2 regions of the Streptomyces sp. NPDC101181 genome follow, and region 2 is predicted to be linked to the other one. Evidence: predicted binding sites of a transcription regulator. Region 2 holds the regulator's gene; the other holds the start of a gene.

Region 1 (9,946 bases), on a different contig from region 2:
GACGATGAAGTCGACGCCCGCCTCGATCAGGGCCTGGGCGCGCTCGTAGGCGTCGCCCGCCACGCCGACCGCGGCGCCGACGATGAGCCGCCCGTCCCGGTCCTTGGCCGCGTTCGGGTACTTCTCGGCCTTGACGAAGTCCTTGACGGTGATGAGGCCCTTGAGGAGTCCGGCCTCGTCCACCAGGGGCAGCTTCTCGATCTTGTGGCGGCGCAGCAGCTCCATGGCGTCCACACCGGAGATGCCGACCTTGCCGGTGACCAGCGGCATCGGCGTCATGACCTCGCGGACCTGGCGCGTACGGTCCGGCTCGAAGGCCATGTCGCGGTTGGTGACGATGCCGAGCAGCTTGCCCGCGGCGTCGGTGACCGGGACCCCGCTGATGCGGAACTTGGCGCAGAGGTCGTTGGCCTCGGCGAGCGTCGCGTCGGGGTGCACCGTGATCGGGTCGGTGACCATGCCGGACTCGGAGCGCTTGACCAGGTCGACCTGGTTGGCCTGGTCGGCGATGGAGAGGTTGCGGTGCAGCACGCCCGCGCCGCCCTGCCGCGCCATGGCGATGGCCATGCGGGACTCGGTGACCTTGTCCATCGCCGCGGAGAGCAGCGGGATGTTCACCTTGACGTTCTTCGAGACGTGCGAGGAGGTGTCGATCTGGTCGGGCGCCATGTCGGACGCGCCCGGCAGGAGCAGCACGTCGTCGTATGTCAGCCCGAGCGTCGCGAATTTCTCGGGCACTCCGTCGACGTTTGCAGTCATGACACCTTCCCCAAATGGCCTTGATCGGTGCGGATGTCCATGCTAACGGCCTCTGCGGGTGTCTCATTCCACGATCAAGATCACTTGGCTGTTCTGTAGCTTCACCCGAAATGATCGGCCGCAGTTCCCGCTCCGGACCCTACTGCTCGGCGAGCGCCCGCAGTCTGCTGAGCGCACGGTGCTGGGCGACCCGGACCGCACCCGGGGACATGCCGAGCATCCGCCCGGTCTCCTCCGCCGTCAGCCCGACCGCCACCCGCAGCACCAGCAGTTCGCGCTGACTCTCGGGGAGGTTGGCGAGCAGCTTCTTGGCCCAGGCGGCGTCGCTGCTGAGCAGGGCGCGCTCCTCGGGGCCGAGGGAGTCGTCGGGCCGCTCCGGCATCTCGTCGGAGGGGACAGCGGTCGAGCCGGGGTGGCGCATCGCGGCGCGCTGGAGGTCTGCGACCTTGTGCCCGGCGATGGCGAACACGAAGGCCTCGAAGGGGCGTCCGGTGTCCCGGTAGCGCGGCAGCGCCATCAGCACGGCGACGCAGACCTCCTGCGCGAGGTCCTCCACGAAGTGGCGGGCGTCACCGGGCAGCCGGTTGAGCCGGGAGCGGCAGTAGCGCAGGGCGAGGGGGTGGACGTGGGCCAGCAGATCGTGGGTGGCCTGCGCGTCTCCGTCGACGGCGCGATGCACCAGGGCACCGATCACCGTGGTTTCGTCATCGCGCATCGAACCATGGTGCCCTGATGCCACCCGGTCCGCTGCACCGCGTCCCGAGTTGTGCACCGAAGCGTTATGAGCGGGTGCGCCGGATGTCATCTCCTGCGCCCTCCCCTTCCGCTCGACCGAATCGTTCCCGAGGAACTCCACGACTCAAGGATGCGTCATCGGCCGGGAAGCGTCACATGGCGCCGCTGGGGGCCGCCCGGATACGGGGTGTGGAGCCGGTGGCCCGGCTCCCCGCCCCCGTCCGCCGGAGCGCGGACGGGCCCTGGGGGTGCCGTCAGCGGACCAGGCCCCAGCGGAATCCGAGGGCCACCGCGTGGGCGCGGTCCGAGGCGCCGAGCTTCTTGAACAGCCGCCGGGCGTGCGTCTTGACGGTGTCCTCGGAGAGGAACAGCTCCCGGCCGATCTCCGCGTTGGAGCGGCCGTGGCTCATGCCTTCGAGCACCTGGATCTCCCGCGCGGTGAGCGTGGGGGCCGCGCCCATCTCGGCGGACCGCAGCCGGCGCGGGGCGAGCCGCCACGTCGGGTCGGCCAGCGCCTGGGTGACGGTGGCCCGCAGCTCGGCGCGGGACGCGTCCTTGTGCAGATAGCCGCGGGCTCCGGCGGCGACCGCGAGCGCGACGCCGTCCAGGTCCTCGGCGACGGTCAGCATGATGATCCGGGCGCCGGGGTCGGCGGAGAGCAGCCGCCGGACGGTCTCCACACCCCCCAGGCCGGGCATGCGTACGTCCATCAGAATCAGATCCGAACGATCGGCACCCCAGCGGCGGAGGACTTCCTCGCCGTTGGCCGCCGTCGTCACCCGCTCGACGCCGGGCACGGTGGCCACCGCGCGACGGAGCGCTTCTCGGGCAAGCGGGGAGTCGTCGCAGACGAGGACGGATGTCATGACCGTCCTCCGCAGCTGATGCGCGTCACCTTGAGCCTCCAGGCTGATACAAGTCGTCACCTGTGCGGTCGACCCCCTCGGACATGTGCCCGAGCTCGTTCTCCGTCAACCGCATCCGCTCTCTTAACGATGGTCACTCGAAAGAGTTACGGGTCGGACCGTCGGGTTCGGCACTCTACGTGAAGGGCCGGATACGGAGGAGAACGGCACGGCTGATTCACCCGTCAACCACTTCTTCACTCCCCTGCGTGCCCTATTTGGCACTATTTCTTCCCTTTCGAGGGTGTCTGTGGCTAGATTCGCAATCAGTCATATTTACATCTACTAGCACCGTAGATGTACGGTCGAGACTCCGGTCACACCGATCACCGACGGTCGATCAGAGAGGGCCGTTGATCCCGACGGTCGAGGACGCCGCTCACGACGCAGCACAGCTCCGAGGGGACAAGCAATGGCAGATTTCTCCCGCCTTCCCGGACCCAACGCAGACCTGTGGGACTGGCAGCTGCTCGCCGCCTGCCGAGGCGTGGACAGTTCCCTGTTCTTCCATCCCGAAGGGGAGCGCGGCGCGGCCCGCAGCGCCCGCGAGACCTCCGCGAAGGAGGTGTGCATGCGGTGTCCGGTACGCGCCGAGTGCGCGGCGCACGCCCTGGCCGTGCGAGAGCCCTACGGGGTGTGGGGCGGCCTGACGGAGGACGAGCGCGAGGAGCTGATGGGCCGGGCCAGGAACCGGCTGATCAGCGCGTCCCCCTCGGGCGCCGCCGGCGGCCCCGGCGGTACCTGACACCCACCCGGCAGCACCGATCGCAGAAACGTTTCTTCAATAACGTCAGCCATCCGGCTCCGGGTCTCCGGCCGACCGGACCGGGCACACGTGTGTGCTCAGCGGGCGGCCGTCCGGGACAGCTGGTCCAGGGTGGCCGCCACCGCCGGGACCCGGGCCAGGTCCGGGAGGGTGAGCGCCACGATCTCCCGCTCGATCGCGGGCTCGACAGCGAGGGTCCTGACCCCCTTGGGGCGGACCGACTCGACGGCCAGCTCCGGCAGCACCGCCACCCCGAGCCCGGCCCCGACCAGGCCCATCACCGCCGGGTAGTCGTCGGTGGCGAAGTCGATGCGCGGGGTGAAGCCGGACTCCTCGCAGACCTCCACGAGCTGACGGCGGCAGCGCGGGCAGCCCGCGATCCACGACTCGTCGGCCAGTTCACCGACGGACACCTCCGGGGCGTCCGTCAGCCGGTGCCCCGCGGGGACCAGGCCGATCAGCCGGTCGGTGAGCAGCGGCCGGACCACCAGGTCGTCCCATTCGCCGCCGGTGGCCCCGTAGCGGAACGCCAGCGCGATGTCGCAGTCGCCCTCGCGCAACAGGTCCACCGAGCGTGGCGGCTCGGCCTCGACCAGGGAGACGCGGGTGCCGGGGTGTTCGGCGCGCAGGGCCGCCAGCGCGCCGGGGACCAGGGTGGAGCTGCCGCTCGGGAAGGAGACCAGGCGGACCCGGCCGGCCCGCAGTCCGGCGATGGCGGCGACCTCCTCCTCGGCGGCGGTCAGCCCCGCGAGGATGCCGGAGGCGTGCCGGACCAGCGCCTCGCCCGCCTGGGTCAGGCGCATCTCGCGCCCGGTGCGGATCAGCAGCGTGGTGCCCGCCGAGGACTCCAGGGCCTTCATCTGCTGGCTGACCGCGGGCTGGGTGCAGCCCAGTTCACGGGCGGCGGCGGAGAACGAGCCGGTGGCGGCGACGGCGCGCAGGACACGGAGGTGGCGGGCTTCGATCACCCCACCACCATAAGAGGTTCTTGGGTGCGGGGCGAATTAATGATCAGGTTCTTTGAGTAAAGGGGCGTCGGAGCCGTTAGCGTGACCGTATGAAGCTGCTGACCGTGAACACCGGGCTCCCCCGTCCCTCCGCGCACACCGACGGCCCCGGCGGCCTCACCGGGATCGACAAGCGACCGGCGCCGGGCCCCGTCGAGGTCCGCGACCCCGGCCCCAAGGGCACCGGCGGCAGCGGGGTCGCCGGGGACGCGGTGTGCGACCTGCGCCACCACGGCGGCAGCGACCAGGCGGTCTACGCCTTCGCCCGGGAGGAGCTGGACGCCTGGGAGCGGGAGCTGGGCGGCCGGACGCTGGCCAACGGCTCGTTCGGCGAGAACTTCACCACCCAGGGCCTCGACGTGAGCAACGCCCGGATAGGCGAACGCTGGCAGGTGGGCGGGGAGCTGGTGCTGGAGGTGACCTCGGGCCGCGTCCCGTGCCGGACGTTCGCCGGTCACCTCGGGGAGAAGGGGTGGGTCCGCCGGTTCACGCAGGAAGCCGTGACCGGCGCCTATCTGCGCGTCATCCGGCCGGGCGTGGTCCGCTCCGGGGACCCGATCGAGATCGTGCACCGGCCGGACCACGAGGTCACGGCGGCCCTCCAGTTCCGGGCCGTGACGACCGAGCGGACGCTGCTGCCCGCGCTGCTGGCCGCCGGGGAGGCGCTGCACCCCGAGGCGCTGCGCAAGGCCCGGGAGTACACGGCCGCCCAGGGGTGACGCCCCGGCGCCGCCTGCGTCGCTCCCCCGCCCGCGGCAGCCCCGGCGCGCCGCGGGTCACCGGGGGGACGAGGCGGCGGGCGGGTGGGCCGCCGGAACGTCCGGGGCACTAACGTGCCGCGTATGACGACTGCACTGATCACGGGCGCGACGGCGGGTATCGGGGCCGCGTTCGCGCGGCGGCTCGCGGCCCAGGGGCACAACCTGGTGCTGGTGGCGCGGGACACCGCGCGGCTGCGCGAGCAGGCCACCGAACTGCACGACCGGCACGGCATCGAGGCCGAGGTGCTCTCCGCCGACCTGTCCACGGACAGCGGGATCGAGGCGGTCGTGAAGCGGCTCGGAGACCGCAGACACCCGGTCGACCTGCTGGTCAACAACGCCGGATTCGGCAACAAGGGGCGCTTCCTGGAGGTGTCCATGGCCGATGAGCTGACGATGCTGAAGGTGCACTGCGAGGCCGTGCTCCGGCTGACCGCCGCGGCCGTCACGGGGATGAGGGAGCGCGGCCGGGGCGGGGTGATCAACGTGGCGTCCGTCGCGGCGTTCGTGCCGCGCGGTACGTACGGGGCGTCCAAGGCGTGGGTCGTGCAGTTCACCCACGGCGTGGCGAAGGACCTGGACGGGTCGGGGGTGCGGCTGATGGCGCTGTGCCCCGGGTTCGTGCGGACGGAGTTCCACGAGCGGGCCGGGATGGGCACGGACAACATCCCGGGCTGGATGTGGCTGGACGCGGACAAGCTGGTGACGTCGGCGCTGGCGGACCTGGCCCGGGGCAAGGCGGTGTCGATCCCGGACCCGCGCTACAAGGCGCTGATGGGGCTGGCGAAGGTGACCCCGCGCAGACTGCTGGGCGGGGTCACCTCGCGTACGGGGCGCGCGTACGGCCCCCGGTAGACCTGCCCGGGTCGCTGACACGCGCCGAGGCCCGGTGCCCCCGCGACGGGGGCACCGGGCCTCGGGCGTTCCGAACGGCGCTCCGAAGGGAGCGGCCGGACGGAACGGGCGGTACTAGTGGGAGTGGCCGTGGCCGCCGTGACCGGCGTCGGCCTCTTCCTCGGCCGGCTTCTCGACGACCAGGGTCTCGGTCGTGAGCAGCAGCGACGCGATGGACGCGGCGTTCTCCAGGGCGGAGCGGGTGACCTTGACCGGGTCGATGACGCCGGCCTTGACCAGGTCGCCGTACTCGCCGGTGGCGGCGTTGAAGCCCTGGCCCTTGTCGAGGTCGGCGACCTTGGAGGTGATGACGTAGCCCTCCAGGCCGGCGTTCTCGGCGATCCAGCGCAGCGGCTCGACGGCGGCGCGGCGGACGACCGCGACACCGGTGGCCTCGTCGCCGGTCTTGCCGAGGTTGCCGTCCAGGACCTTCACGGCGTGGACGATGGCGGAGCCACCGCCGGAGACGATGCCCTCCTCGACCGCGGCGCGGGTGGCGGAGATGGCGTCCTCGAGGCGGTGCTTCTTCTCCTTGAGCTCCACCTCGGTGGCGGCGCCGACCCGGATGACGCACACGCCGCCGGCCAGCTTCGCGAGGCGCTCCTGGAGCTTCTCGCGGTCCCAGTCGGAGTCGGTGGTCTCGATCTCGGCCTTGATCTGGTTGACGCGGCCCTTGACGTCGTCGCCGTTGCCGCCGCCGTCGACGATGGTCGTGTCGTCCTTGGAGACGGTGACGCGGCGGGCGGTGCCGAGCACGTCCAGACCGGCCTGGTCGAGCTTGAGGCCGACCTCCTCGGCGATGACGGTCGCACCGGTGAGGGTGGCGATGTCGCCGAGCATGGCCTTGCGGCGGTCGCCGAAGCCGGGGGCCTTCACCGCGACGGCGTTGAAGGTGCCGCGGATCTTGTTGACGACGAGGGTGGAGAGCGCCTCGCCCTCGACGTCCTCGGCGATGATCAGGAGCGGCTTGGAGCCACCGGCCTGGATGACCTTCTCCAGCAGCGGGAGCAGCTCCTGGATGGAGCCGATCTTGCCCTGGTGGATCAGGATGTACGGGTCGTCGAGGACGGCCTCCATACGCTCCTGGTCGGTCACCATGTACGGGGACAGGTAGCCCTTGTCGAAGGCCATGCCCTCGGTGAACTCCAGGTCCAGACCGAAGGTGTTGGACTCCTCGACGGTGATGACACCGTCCTTGCCGACCTTGTCCATCGCGTCCGCGATGAGCTCGCCGACCTGGGTGTCCTGCGCGGAGAGCGCGGCGACGGCGGCGATGTCGGACTTGTCGTCGATCGGGCGGGCGGTCGCGAGAAGCTCTTCGGACACGGCCCTGACGGCGGCGTCGATGCCCTTCTTCAGGGCGGCCGGGGAGGCGCCCGCGGCGACGTTGCGCAGGCCCTCGCGGACGAGCGCCTGGGCCAGGACGGTCGCGGTGGTGGTGCCGTCACCCGCTACGTCGTTGGTCTTGGTCGCCACCTCCTTGACGAGCTGGGCGCCGAGGTTCTCGTAGGCGTCGTCGAGCTCGACCTCGCGGGCGATGGTGACACCGTCGTTGGTGATGGTGGGCGCGCCGAACTTCTTGTCGATGACGACGTTGCGGCCCTTGGGGCCGATCGTCACCTTGACGGTGTCGGCAAGCTTGTTGACGCCGCGCTCAAGGGCGCGACGGGCGTCCTCGTCGAACTTCAGAATCTTCGCCATGGGCTGTTCTTTTCCCTCTCAAAACGAACTGCGCCCCTCGCCGCCCGGCTAGTTGTTACGCAGGGGGCCAGGGGCGCAGAACACAAGCAGACGTGGGTGACTTACTTCTCGATGATCGCGAGGACGTCGCGGGCCGAGAGGACGAGGTACTCCTCGCCGTTGTACTTCACCTCGGTGCCGCCGTACTTGCTGTACAGGACGACGTCGCCGGCCTTGACGTCGAGCGGAAGCCGCTCGCCGTTCTCGAAGCGGCCCGGACCGACGGCGAGGACGACGCCCTCCTGGGGCTTCTCCTTCGCGGTGTCCGGAATGACCAGGCCGGAAGCGGTGGTCTGCTCGGCGTCGAGCGGCTGGACCACGATGCGGTCCTCGAGCGGCTTGATCGCAACCTTGGAGCTGGTGGTCGACACGATCCGGTCTCCCCCTTCGGAGATCTCACGGGGTTTAACAGTCTGTGGGTGGCGATCGGACCGATCCGTCGTCGCGGGTGCCGGACCTGCCCTGTCGCGCGGTGATGCTGGCACTCTCCCTGGGGGAGTGCCAGAACCGAGACTATGACCGCGATTAGCACTCGGTCAAGCGGAGTGCCAATTCACCACCCGCGCGCCACCCCGGTGACGGTCCTGGCGGCTCGCCGTCCCCCTCGGGCTCCCGGGTCGCCCACCGGCACAACGCGGAGGTGGGACGCGGTGTTCCGGGAACGGCGAACGCGCGCTCGGCAGGGGCTGAGCGCGCGTTCGCGGGACGTACGTGGGAGGGGTGCGGGTCAGACGTAGTCCTCCAGCTTCGCCACCGCGTACCCCTTGTCCGTGATGGTCTTCATGACCCGGCGGACCATGTCGGGCATCGAGCCCTTCCAGTCGCCCTTGCCCCGGAAGTGGGTGAGGACGATGTCGCCGGGGTGCAGGTCCCGGTCCCACTCGCGCCACTCCATGTGGCCGGGGAAGGCCTCGGCGGTCCACAGGGGTACGGCGGTGATGCCGCAGGACTTGGCGGCGACCAGGGTGTCGCGGTTGTAGTTGCCGTAGGGCGGGCGGAAGAGGGTCGGCCGCTTCCCGTAGTGCTTGAGGATCTTCTCCTGCTGGCCGCAGATCTCCTTCTTCTGCCCGGCGTACGACAGACCGGGCAGATAGCGGTGGTTGAGGGTGTGGTTGCTGATGGTCACCCCTCGCTTCTGCATCTTCCTGAAGTAGCCGTAGTCGTCGTTGATGACGTAGTCGCTGACGAACGCGCTGTAGGGGATGTCCAGTTCGGTCATCATCCGCAGCAGTTCGGGGTCCTTCTCCGCTCCGTCGTCCATCGTCAGGAAGACGATCTTCTCCTTGGTCGGGACGGTGGTGAAGACGGGCGGCAGGCCCGCGTCGTCACGGACCTCGAAGCCCTTGCGGGTGGGGATGTCCGGCTTCACCTCCGGCGGCTCGGGCGCCGCGAGAGGGACCTTGGCGAGCCCCCACTTCCTGGCGGCGACGGCCCGTGCGGCCTGCTTGCGCTGGAGCTGCTCGGCGTAGGAGTCCAGGGCGCGGGCCGGGCCGCCCTGCGGGGCCGCCTCGCCGGGCTGCCCCCCGGCCGCGGGCGTCGCGGGTCCGCCGGGGGTCTTGCCGCCGCCCGTCTCCGCCGCACATCCGGAGGCGACGGCGGCGGTCAACAGGGCCGCCAGCGCGACCATGCCCGACCTGTGCCGACTTCTGACGTATTTTTCGTTTTGTCGTACTAGTCGCATGGCGCCGCATCCTGCCAGCCACCCGACCGCCCCCCGTCCCGACACCGCGAGCGGACGGGCCCCGTCCCCCGGGCGGCCCACAGGAACCCGGCCCGGCGCGGCTGGCTCACAATGGACCGGGTGAACGCATCGACGCCCCCCGCCTCCTCCCCCTCGGCCGACGACCCCGCACGCGCCGCCTTCGCCGCGCTGCGCACCCCCGAGGGCGAACAGCTGCTGGCCGGGCTGCGCGACCACGACCCGGCCGACGAACTGGCCACCGCGACCCGGCTGCGCCGCACGCACCCGGCGGAGCTGGTGTCGGCGGCGCTGGGGCAGGCCCGGCTGCGGCAGCGGGCGGTCGCGAAGTTCGGGGCGGGGGACGCCCACCGGATGTACTTCACGCCGAACGGGGTCGAGCAGGCCACCCGCACCTCGGTCGCCGCCCACCGCGCCGCCCGGTTCGCCGCGCTGGGTGTGCGCAGCGTGGCGGACCTGTGCTGCGGCATCGGCGGCGACGCGATCGCGCTGGCCCGCGCCGGGATCTCCGTCCTCGCCGTGGACCACGATCCGCTCACCGCCGAGGTGGCCCGCGCCAACGCGGCCGCGCTCGGGCTCGGGGACCTGATCGAGGTGCGGTGCGCCGATGTCACGGAGACCGACACCTCCCCGTACGACGCGGTCTTCGTGGACCCGGCGCGGCGCGGCCGGACAGGTGG
Region 2 (9,946 bases):
TCGGGGTGACGGGCGCCGGGATGCTCGGCGCCCGGCTCGGCCGGGCGGTGCCGATCGGGGTGGGGACGATGGTGATCGCGGGAAGCATCGTGCTCAGCTCCTCCGCCCGGGACCTGGGGTCGTTCGCGACCGGCGAGATCCTGTGGAACACCTTCTACCCGGTGGTGCTGTCGTATCTGATCGGGCTGGCCGCCTCCCTGGACGTCCGCGGCCGCTGGGCGGTCCTGGCGGGCTCCGCCTCCTCGGTCGGCGTCGCCTGCGGGCCACTGCTGGGCAGCCTGCTCTCCGAGGAGGCGGGCTACCCGGTGATGGGGCTGGTCCTGGGCGCGGTCACCCTGCTGGTCGCCGCGCCCGTGAGCGCGGTGGCGCTGCACACCGGCGGCCGCCCGCTGGTCTCCGGTTCGGTGCGCCGCCGCGGTGGCGCCCCGGCCGCGCTGCTGGCCGCCACCACCGGCAGCGGCCTGTCCGGTGCGGTGCCGAAGCTGGGTTCGCCGGAGCAGGCCGTCACGGAACTGCGCGTTCCGGCGCTGCGGCGCAGGCGGCCGGCGCGCAGCGCCTTCCGTACGGCCGGTCCGGAGGGCGGGCCCGGTCAGTCGAACGCGTACGCCTCGACCTCGGACAGGTAGCGCGCCCGGCGCTCCTCGTCGTGGTCGAGGAAGGCCGCCTCGAAGGAGTTCCGGGCCAGGGTGCGCAGCTGCTCCTGGTCCAGGGCGAGCGCGTCGCGCACGGCGTCGAAGTTGTCGCCCGCGTAGCCGCCGAAGTAGGCGGGGTCGTCGGAGTTGACCGTGCACAGCAGCCCGGCGGCGATCATCTTTGGCAGCGGGTGGTCCTTCAGAGTGTCGACCGCCCGCAGCCGTACGTTGGACAGCGGGCAGAGCGTGAGCGGCACCCGGTCGGCGACCAGCCGCGCCACCAGTGCGGGGTCCTCCAGGCAGCGCAGCCCGTGGTCGATCCGCTCGACGCCGAGGACGTCCAGGGCCTCCCGGATGTACTCCGGCGGCCCCTCCTCCCCCGCGTGGGCCACCTTGCGCAGGCCGAGCGCGGCGGCCTCCTCGTACACCTCGCGGAACTTCGCGGGCGGGTGGCCGACCTCGGCGGAGTCCAGGCCGATGCCGCTGATCCGGTGGAGGTGGGGCCGGACGGCGTCCAGGGTGCCGAGGGCGGCTTCGGCGGAGAGGTCGCGCAGGAAGCACATGATCAGCTGGGTGGAGACGCCGTGGTTCTCCTCGCTGCGCTCCAGCGCCCGGCTCAGCCCTTCGACCACGGTGCCGATCGGGACACCCCGGGCGGTGTGGGCCTGCGGGTCGAAGAAGATCTCCGCGTGCCGGACGCCCTGCGCGGCGGCGCGGGCTAGGTAGGCGTCGGCGAGCGCGGCGAAGTCCTCCTCGGTGCGCAGGACGGCCATCAGCGCGTAGTAGAGGTCCAGGAAGGACTGGAGGTCCTCGAACCGGTAGGCGCGGCGCAGGTCGTCGGTGGTGGCGTACGGCAGGGTCACCCCGTTGCGCTCCGCGAGGGCGAAGGCCAGCTCGGGTTCGAGGGTGCCTTCGATGTGGAGGTGGAGTTCGGCCTTGGGGAGGTGCACGGTGTCTCGCAAACGGTGGTGCGGTCGGTACGGGGGTGGCGGGCGCCTGTCCGGGGCGCCGGTTCAGGGGTGGTGGTGCCGGGTGGGGACCGGGACCCTGATCAGGTCCTGGGCGACGGTGAGTTCGCCGTCGAACCCGGCGGCGCGGGCCTGGGTCTCGAAGAGGTCCGGGTCGTTGTAGCGCTGGGAGAAGTGGGTCAGCACGAGGTGGCGTACGCCCGACTCCTTCGCCACCCGGGCGGCCTGTCCGGCGGTCAGGTGGCCGTGGTCGGCGGCCAGCTTCTCGTCCTCGTCGAGGAAGGTCGACTCGATGACCAGCAGGTCGCAGCCCTCGGCGAGCGCGTACACCCCGTCGCAGAGCCGGGTGTCCATGACGAACGCGAACCGCTGCCCACGGCGGCGGACGGAGACCTGGTCCAGGGTGACGGAGCCGAGGACGCCCTCGCGCTGGAGGCGGCCGACGTCCGGTCCGGCGACGGAGTGCTCCGCGAGGAGGGCGGGCAGCATACGGCGGGTGTCGGGTTCGGTGAGGCGGTAGCCGTAGGACTCGACGGGGTGCGAGAGGCGGTGGCTGTCCAGGGTGTAGGCGGGGGTGGTGGCGAGGACGCCGCCGGTCCCGGCGACCGGGGCCTCGGTCAGCTGGACGGTCTCGCGGTAGGCGGTGGCGTACCGCAGCCGGTCGAAGAAGTGCTGCCCGCTCGCCGGGTAGTGCGCGGTGACGGGGTGCGGCACCTGGTCGAGGTTGATCCGCTGGATCACTCCGGCGAGCCCGAGGGAGTGGTCGCCGTGGAAGTGGGTGACGCAGATCCGGTCGATGTCGTGCGCGGCCACCCCGGCCCGCAGCATCTGGCGCTGGGTGCCCTCGCCGGGGTCGAAGAGGATGCCCTGGCCGTCCCAGCGCAGCAGATACCCGTTGTGGTTGCGGTGCCGGGTGGGGACCTGGCTGGCGGTGCCGAGCACCACCAGCTCACGTACGGACACGGGGAGACGCTCCTGCGGTGCGGGGTGTCATCCGGGGGGCCACTGGAGGCCGCGGCCGCCCAGGACGTGGGCGTGCGCGTGGAAGACGGTCTGGCCCGCACCGGACCCGGTGTTGAAGATGATCCGGTAGCCGCTGGAGTCGATCTTCTCGTCGGCGGCGACCGTCCCGGCCTCGGTCAGCACGTCGGCGGCGATCCGCGGCTCGGCGGCGGCCAGCGAGGCGGCGTCCGGGTAGTGGACCTTCGGGATGACCAGGACGTGGGTCGGGGCCTGCGGGTTGATGTCGCGGAAGGCGACGGTGGTCTCGCTCTCGCGGACGATGGTCGCCGGGATGTCTCCCGAGACGATCTTGCAGAACAGGCAGTCGGACTGCGGATCTCCCGCCATGGCGCCGGGCCTCCTCGCTCGCTGGTGATCAGTTCGGGGTGACGCTCGTGCCTCCGTACGCCAGGACAGCTGACGCCGGTGACCGGTGCGCCGGGACGCGTGACGCTCGTGATCAGTACAGGGGCATGCTATCCCCGGCCCGCCGGGCTCCCGTTCAGCCCCAGCGCCCCGTCCGCCCCAGCAGCAGCGCCGTCGCGGCCGTCCCCGCCGTGGAGGTACGCAGGACGCTGCGGCCCAGCCGGTAGGGGCGGGCGCCCGCCTCGGCGAAGACGGCCAGCTCCTGCGGGGAGACGCCGCCCTCGGGGCCGACGACCAGCACGATCGTGCCGTCGGCCGGGAGTTCGGCGGTGGCCAGCGGGGTGCTGTCGTGGTCGCGGTCCTCGTGCAGGACCCCGGCGAGGTCGGCCCCGGCCAGCAGCGCGGCGACCTGCTTGGTCGTCATGGCCTCGGTCACCTCGGGGAAGCGCACCCGGCGGGACTGCTTGCCCGCCTCCCGGGCCGTGCCGCGCCACTTCGCCAGGGACTTGGCGCCCCGCTCGCCCTTCCACTGGGTGATGCAGCGGGCGGCCTGCCAGGGCACGATCGCGTCGACCCCGGTCTCGGTCATGGTCTCCACGGCCAGCTCGCCCCGGTCGCCCTTGGGCAGCGCCTGGACGACGGTGACGCGGGGCGTGGGCTCGGGCTCCTCGCCGGACGCGTGCAGGGTGACGGTGAGACGGTCCTTGCCCTCGGCGGCGCGGACGGTGCCCTCGGCCCAGCGGCCGAGCCCGTCGGTGAGGACGACGTCCTCGCCTGGCTCCAGTCGCCTGACCGACACGGCGTGCCGCCCCTCGGGGCCCTCCAGCACGAACTCCGGCCCGGCGGGCATCCGTTCGACGACGAAGACCGGCGCGGTCACCTCGGGCTCCTTGCGCTCAGGGCCGACCGGGCGGCCTCCAGTTCGGCGGCGAGCAGCTCGACCAGCTCGCCCGCGGGCAGTTCCCGGGCCATCCGGTGGCCCTGCCCCGCCCACAGCGCCATGCCCTGGGCGTCCCCGGCCTTGGCGGCGGCCCGGCGCAGTCCGCTGGTCACGTAGTGGACCTGGGGGTAGGCGGCGGGGGCGTACGGGCCGTGCTCGCGGACGAAGCGGTTGACCAGGCCGCGGGCGAGCCGCCCGGAGAAGGCGCGGGTCAGTTCGGTACGGACGAAGAGCGGGTTGGTCAGGGCCTGCTTGTGCAGCAGGTGCGCCCCGGATTCGGGGCAGATCAGGAACGCGGTGCCGAGCTGGGCGGCGTCCGCGCCCGCCGCGAGGACGGCGGCGATCTGGGCGCCGCGCATCAGTCCGCCGGTGGCGACGAGGGGGATCTGCACGGTCTCGCGGACCTGGGTGACCAGGGCGAGGAGTCCGGTGCCGGTCTGGTCGGCCTGGGAGTCGTCGTGGTGGGTGGACTGGTGGCCGCCCGCCTCGACGCCCTGGACGCACAGCGCGTCGGCCCCCGCCCACTGCGCGGCCTGGGCCTCCTCGGCCGAGGTGACGGTGACGACGGTGTACGTGCCCGCGGCGGCGAACGCGTCCAGGGTGTTGCGGGTCGGGCAGCCGAAGGTGAAGGAGACGACGGGGACGGGGTCCTCCAGCAGGATCGCCACCTTCGCCTCGAAGCCGTCGTCGCCGCAGTCGTCCGGGTCGCCGAGCGGGGTCTCGTACCAGGCGGCCTCACCGGCGAGCTGATGGCGGTAGACGTCCACGGCGCTGGGGTCGGCCAGCGCGGGCTGCGGCATGAAGAGGTTGACGCCGAACGGCCCGGAGGTGAGCCGCCGCAGCTGTTTGATCTCGTGGTACATGCCGTCCGCCGTCTTGTACCCGGCGGCCAGGTACCCGAGCCCGCCCGCTTCGGCGACGGCCGCGGCGAGCTGGGGTCCGGAGGCGCCGCCCGCCATCGGGGCCTGCACGATCGGATACCGGCAGAGCTCGGTCAACTCGGAGGACATGAGCGCATCGTGCCATGTCCGGCACACAGGGCCGAATCAGCCAGCCGACGGGCTGACCGGTTCTTCCGCCGTACACCGCACCGCCCGCCGGAAGAAGACCGGCGGGCGGTGCGGTGACAGGGAGAAAGCGCTTCAGCGGCCGTTGAACGCGTCCTTCAGCCGGGAGAACAGGCCCTGCTGACCTGGCTGGAACTGACCGGTCGGCCGCTCCTCGCCGCGCAGCTTCGCCAGCTCCCTCAGCAGCCGCTCCTGCTCCGGGTCGAGCTTGGCGGGCGTGATCACCTCGACGTGCACGATCAGGTCGCCCCGGCCGCCGCCGCGCAGGTGGGTGATGCCCCGCCCGTGCAGCGGGACGGACTGGCCGGACTGGGTGCCGGGCCGGATGTCGATCTCCTCCAGGCCGTCCAGCGTCTCCAGCGGGCACTTGGTGCCCAGGGCGGCCGCCGTCATCGGGATGGTGACCGTGCAGTGCAGGTCGTCGCCGCGCCGCTGGAAGACGGCGTGCGGCAGCTCGTGGATCTCGACGTACAGATCACCGGGCGGGCCGCCGCCGGGGCCGACCTCGCCCTCTCCGGCGAGCTGGATGCGGGTGCCGTTGTCGACGCCTGCGGGGATCTTGACCGTGAGCGTGCGGCGCGAGCGGATGCGGCCGTCGCCGGCGCACTCCGGGCAGGGTGTCGGCACGACCGTACCGAAGCCCTGGCACTGCGGGCAGGGGCGCGAGGTCATGACCTGGCCCAGGAAGGACCGGGTGACCTGCGAGACCTCACCGCGGCCGCGGCACATGTCGCAGGTCTGGGCGGAGGTGCCGGGGGCCGCGCCCTCGCCGCTGCACGTGGTGCAGACGACCGCCGTGTCGACCTGGATGTCCTTGGTGGTGCCGAAGGCCGCCTCGTTGAGGTCGATCTCCAGACGGATCATGGCGTCCTGGCCGCGCCGGGTGCGCGAGCGGGGCCCGCGCTGGGCGGCGTTGCCGAAGAACGCGTCCATGATGTCGGAGAAGTTGCCGAAGCCCCCGGCGCCGAACCCGCCCGCGCCGCCGCCTCCGCCGCCCGCGGCGAGCGGGTCGCCGCCGAGGTCGTAGACCTGCTTCTTCTGCGGGTCCGAGAGCACCTCGTAGGCGGCGTTAATCTCCTTGAACCGCTCCTGGGTCTTCGGGTCCGGGTTGACATCCGGGTGCAGCTCGCGGGCGAGCCGACGGAATGCCTTCTTGATCTCGTCCTGAGATGCGTCGCGGCGTACGCCGAGTACGGCGTAGTAGTCCGTGGCCACTTACGACTCCGCCAGGATCTGTCCGACGTAACGTGCCACTGCGCGTACCGCTCCCATCGTTCCGGGGTAGTCCATGCGGGTCGGTCCGACCACGCCGAGTTTGGCGACTGCCTCGTCGCCCGAACCGTAGCCGACCGCGACGACGGATGTGGAGGTGAGCCCCTCGTGGGCGTTCTCGTGCCCGATCCGTACGGTCATGCCCGAGTCCGTGGCCTCACCGAGCAGCTTCAGCAGGACGACCTGTTCCTCCAGTGCTTCCAGCACCGGCCGGATCATCACCGGGAAGTCGTGTCCGAAGCGGGTGAGGTTGGAGGTGCCGCCGATCATCAGCCGCTCCTCCGTCTCCTCGACCAGGGTTTCGAGGAGGGTGGAGAGAACCGTGGAGACCGTCCCCCGGTCCTCGCTGTCGAAGGATTCCGGCAGCTCCCGCACCAGTCGCGGGACATCCGCGAAGCGGCGTCCGACGACCCGGCTGTTGAGCCGGGCCCGCAGATCCGCGAGCGATGCCTCGCCGAACGGCGCGGGACAGTCGATCATACGCTGCTCGACCCGGCCGGTGTCCGTGATCAGGACGAGCATCAGCCGGGCGGGGGCCAGCGACAGCAGCTCCACGTGCCGCACGGTCGAGCGGGTCAGCGAGGGGTACTGCACGACCGCGACCTGCCGGGTCAGCTGCGCGAGCAGCCGCACGGTGCGCCCGACCACGTCGTCCAGGTCGACCGCGCCGTCCAGGAAGTTCTGGATGGCCCGGCGCTCGGGCGAGGACAGCGGCTTGACGCCCGCGAGCTTGTCCACGAAGAGGCGGTACCCCTTGTCCGTCGGGATGCGTCCCGCGCTCGTGTGCGGCTGCGCGATGAAACCCTCGTCCTCCAGCACCGCCATGTCGTTGCGGACGGTGGCCGGGGAGACGCCCAGCTGGTGGCGCTCGGTGAGCGCCTTGGAGCCGACGGGCTCCTCGGTGCCCACGTAGTCCTGGACGATGGCGCGCAGCACTTCGAGTCTGCGTTCGCTGAGCATCGCGCACACCTCCAGCTGTGGTTCCGCGGTCCCTGTCTGGCACTCGGTGCGTACGAGTGCCAGCAATCCCCGCGGTCAGTGTACGGGGGTGGGGTGGGGCAGGGGCAAGGGCGACCGGCCACGCCCCGCCGGGAGTGCCCAGGTCGTCGCCGATAGCGTCGTCGCATGGACGTCCCTTGGGAAGACTTCGGCTGGGAGCGGTTGGGCAACGGTGTCGGCAGACGGCGGCTCCCGGGCTGGGACGCCACCGTCGCGCTGGTCGCCGGGACGACGGGGGTGCTGCTCTGCGACACGGGCTCGACGCTGCGCGAGGGGGCCGAGGTGCGGCGGCAGGCCGAGGCGCTGCTGGGGCGCCGGGTGACGCATGTCGCACTGAGCCACCCGCACTTCGACCACGTGCTGGGCACCGCGGCGTTCGCCGGGGCCGAGGTGTACGGCTCGGCGGGCCTCGCCGCCGCGCTGCGGGGCGCGGAGGGGGAGCTGTACGCGTCGGCGGTGTGCCACGGGGTGCCGGAGGACGAGGCGGCCGGGTCGGCGGACACGCTGGTCCTCCCGCGCCACGAGGTGCGCGGCGAGCTGACGGTGGATCTGGGCGGCGGCCGCCGGGTGGTGCTGGCCGATCTGGGGCCCGCCCACAGCAGCCACGACCTCGCGGTGCTGGTGCCGGGGGCGGGCCCGGACGCGCCGGTGGTGTTCTGCGGCGATCTGGTCGAGGAGTCGGGCGACCCGCAGGCGGGCCCGGACGCGGTTCCCGCGCGCTGGCCCGCCGCGCTGGAGCGGCTGCTCGGGCTGGGCGGTGAGGACGCGGTGTACGTCCCGGGGCACGGGGCGGCGGTGGACGCGGCGTTCGTCCGGGCGCAACGGGCGGCGCTGGCGGAGCGGTTCGGGGTGGCGTGACGATTATCGTCGGGGCATGCGCAGCTACCAGCCGGACCTGACCCCGCCGTGGAAGAAGTCCGCCCCCGTGCCCGAGGTGCCCGCCGAGCCCGATCTGGTGGTGGAGGAGGTCGCCACCGGATTCTGCGGGGCGGTGATCCGCTGCGAGAAGACGGCCCAGGGGCCCACGGTGACCCTGGAGGACCGGTTCGGCAAGCACCGGGTCTTCCCGATGGAGCCGCGCGGCTTCCTGCTGGAGGGCACGGTGGTCACGCTGGTGCGCCCCTCGGCGGGCGGCCCGGTGCGCCCCACCCGTACGGCGTCCGGTTCGGTGGCGGTGCCCGGGGCGCGGGCCCGGGTGGCGCGGGCGGGGCGGATCTACGTGGAGGGGCGGCACGACGCGGAGCTGGTGGAGCGGGTGTGGGGCGACGACCTGCGCATCGAGGGCGTGGTCGTGGAGTACCTGGAGGGCATCGACGACCTTCCCTCGATCGTCGCGGAGTTCGCGCCGGGGCCGGACGCCCGGCTGGGGGTGCTGGTGGACCATCTGGTGCCCGGTTCCAAGGAGTCGCGGATCGCCGCCCAGGTGACCGGCGACCACGTGCTGGTGGTGGGGCACCCGTACATCGACGTCTGGGAGGCGGTGAAGCCGTCGTCGGTGGGGATCGATGCCTGGCCGGTCGTCCCGCGCGGGCAGGACTGGAAGACCGGGGTGTGCCGGGCGCTGGGGTGGCCGGAGAACACCGGGGCGGCCTGGCAGCACATCCTGTCCACGGTCCGCAGCTACAAGGATCTTGAACCCCAACTCCTGGGCCGGGTGGAGGAATTGATCGACTTCGTCACCCTTCCGGACTGATGTCCCCCGGCTGAGCCCGCCCCGCCCCGGACGATCACGTGCCGATCCCTGGGAATCCCTGCGTCCCACACGCACCATCGGCTATTGAGGGTGGGGACACGGCTCACGGACGCACGGGGGAAGGGCGTGGGGCGATGGCACGCGAGGTCTGGCGGGACAGTGCGCGCAACGAGGCGGCCTCCGCCGTCTTCCATCTGATGCAGGAGCTGATCGACCGGTACCGGGTGAACCGGCCGGTGATGCCGCTCGTGGTGCTCCAGGCGGCGGACGCCGGGGCCGGGCCGCAGACCGACACCAAGGTCGCGAGCATCGTCCAACAGGTGTACCGGGCCAACGAACTGCGCCGGGTGCCGGTGCGGCTGCTGGACGGCGAGGGCGCCACCCCGTACGCGGCGGCGCTCGACATGGTGCGCACCCTGTCCGAGAAGCCGTGGGAGACCCGCGAGAACGCCCAGTACAAGCCGTTCCCCTTTCCGCGCTCGCGGCTGCTCGGCGCGATCGAGCAGGCGACCGCGACGGTGGTCGAGCAGTCCGGCGGCAGCACGGCGGAGGTGCGCGAGGAAAGGATTCTGGAGCAGCTGAGCCGCCTGCGGTGGCGGGCCGGGCCGCCCCGCCGGGGCACCTGGTGGGGTTCGCTGCGCGACTCGGTGCGGCCGGAGACCTTCGTCGGCGCGCTCTTCATCGCCCTGCTCAGCGTGCTGCTCGGGGAGATCGACTGGCTGCTCACGGTCCTGGTGGCGGCAGGCGCGCTGATCGCCCTGGCCGTCGTGGGGCTGATGACCCACGCCGCGCCGCCGCTGCTGTGGCTGCGCCGGGCCAGCCGCTGGTTCGCCACCACCTCCTCGCTGGCCGCCTCCAGCACCGGCTATCCGTCGGACGGCTGGTCGTGGTTGTCGCCCAGCGGTTCGTGGCGGGTGATCCGGGCGCGGGCGGCGGCGGTCGCGCAGCGGGTGGCGGACGCGGGGACGGGCGACGAGCACGCGCGCCAGTTCCATCTGGAGCTGCGG

The links. Region 2 encodes HrcA, which represses chaperone genes, less so after heat shock. Its sites were predicted from a motif close to TTNGCACTCNGNNNNNCNGAGTGCNAA; they were not measured.
Region 1: the regulator HrcA is predicted to act here: its motif matches at 8,093-8,119, upstream of groES (co-chaperone GroES).

What each region holds. Positions count from the first base shown of each region.
Region 1 is NZ_JBIWOX010000002.1:561,613-571,558, reverse strand. Features, by position in the region: gene guaB (IMP dehydrogenase) at 1-759, opposite strand, end outside; gene ACIRRU_RS06320 (sigma-70 family RNA polymerase sigma factor) at 899-1,474, opposite strand; gene ACIRRU_RS06315 (response regulator transcription factor) at 1,749-2,360, opposite strand; gene ACIRRU_RS06310 (WhiB family transcriptional regulator) at 2,812-3,144, shown strand; gene ACIRRU_RS06305 (LysR family transcriptional regulator) at 3,243-4,133, opposite strand; gene ACIRRU_RS06300 (MOSC domain-containing protein) at 4,223-4,891, shown strand; gene ACIRRU_RS06295 (SDR family NAD(P)-dependent oxidoreductase) at 5,015-5,788, shown strand; gene groL (chaperonin GroEL) at 5,903-7,528, opposite strand; gene groES (co-chaperone GroES) at 7,630-7,938, opposite strand; gene ACIRRU_RS06280 (polysaccharide deacetylase family protein) at 8,295-9,194, opposite strand; gene ACIRRU_RS06275 (methyltransferase domain-containing protein) at 9,360-9,946, shown strand, end outside.
Region 2 is NZ_JBIWOX010000004.1:241,291-251,236, forward strand. Features, by position in the region: gene ACIRRU_RS09520 (MFS transporter) at 1-626, shown strand, start outside; gene ACIRRU_RS09525 (adenosine deaminase) at 590-1,582, opposite strand; gene ACIRRU_RS09530 (ribonuclease Z) at 1,646-2,563, opposite strand; gene ACIRRU_RS09535 (histidine triad nucleotide-binding protein) at 2,591-2,950, opposite strand; gene ACIRRU_RS09540 (16S rRNA (uracil(1498)-N(3))-methyltransferase) at 3,105-3,848, opposite strand; gene ACIRRU_RS09545 (nitronate monooxygenase) at 3,845-4,918, opposite strand; gene dnaJ (molecular chaperone DnaJ) at 5,051-6,190, opposite strand; gene hrcA (heat-inducible transcriptional repressor HrcA) at 6,191-7,207, opposite strand; gene ACIRRU_RS09560 (MBL fold metallo-hydrolase) at 7,373-8,104, shown strand; gene ACIRRU_RS09565 (DUF3097 domain-containing protein) at 8,121-8,939, shown strand; gene ACIRRU_RS09570 (hypothetical protein) at 9,074-9,946, shown strand, end outside.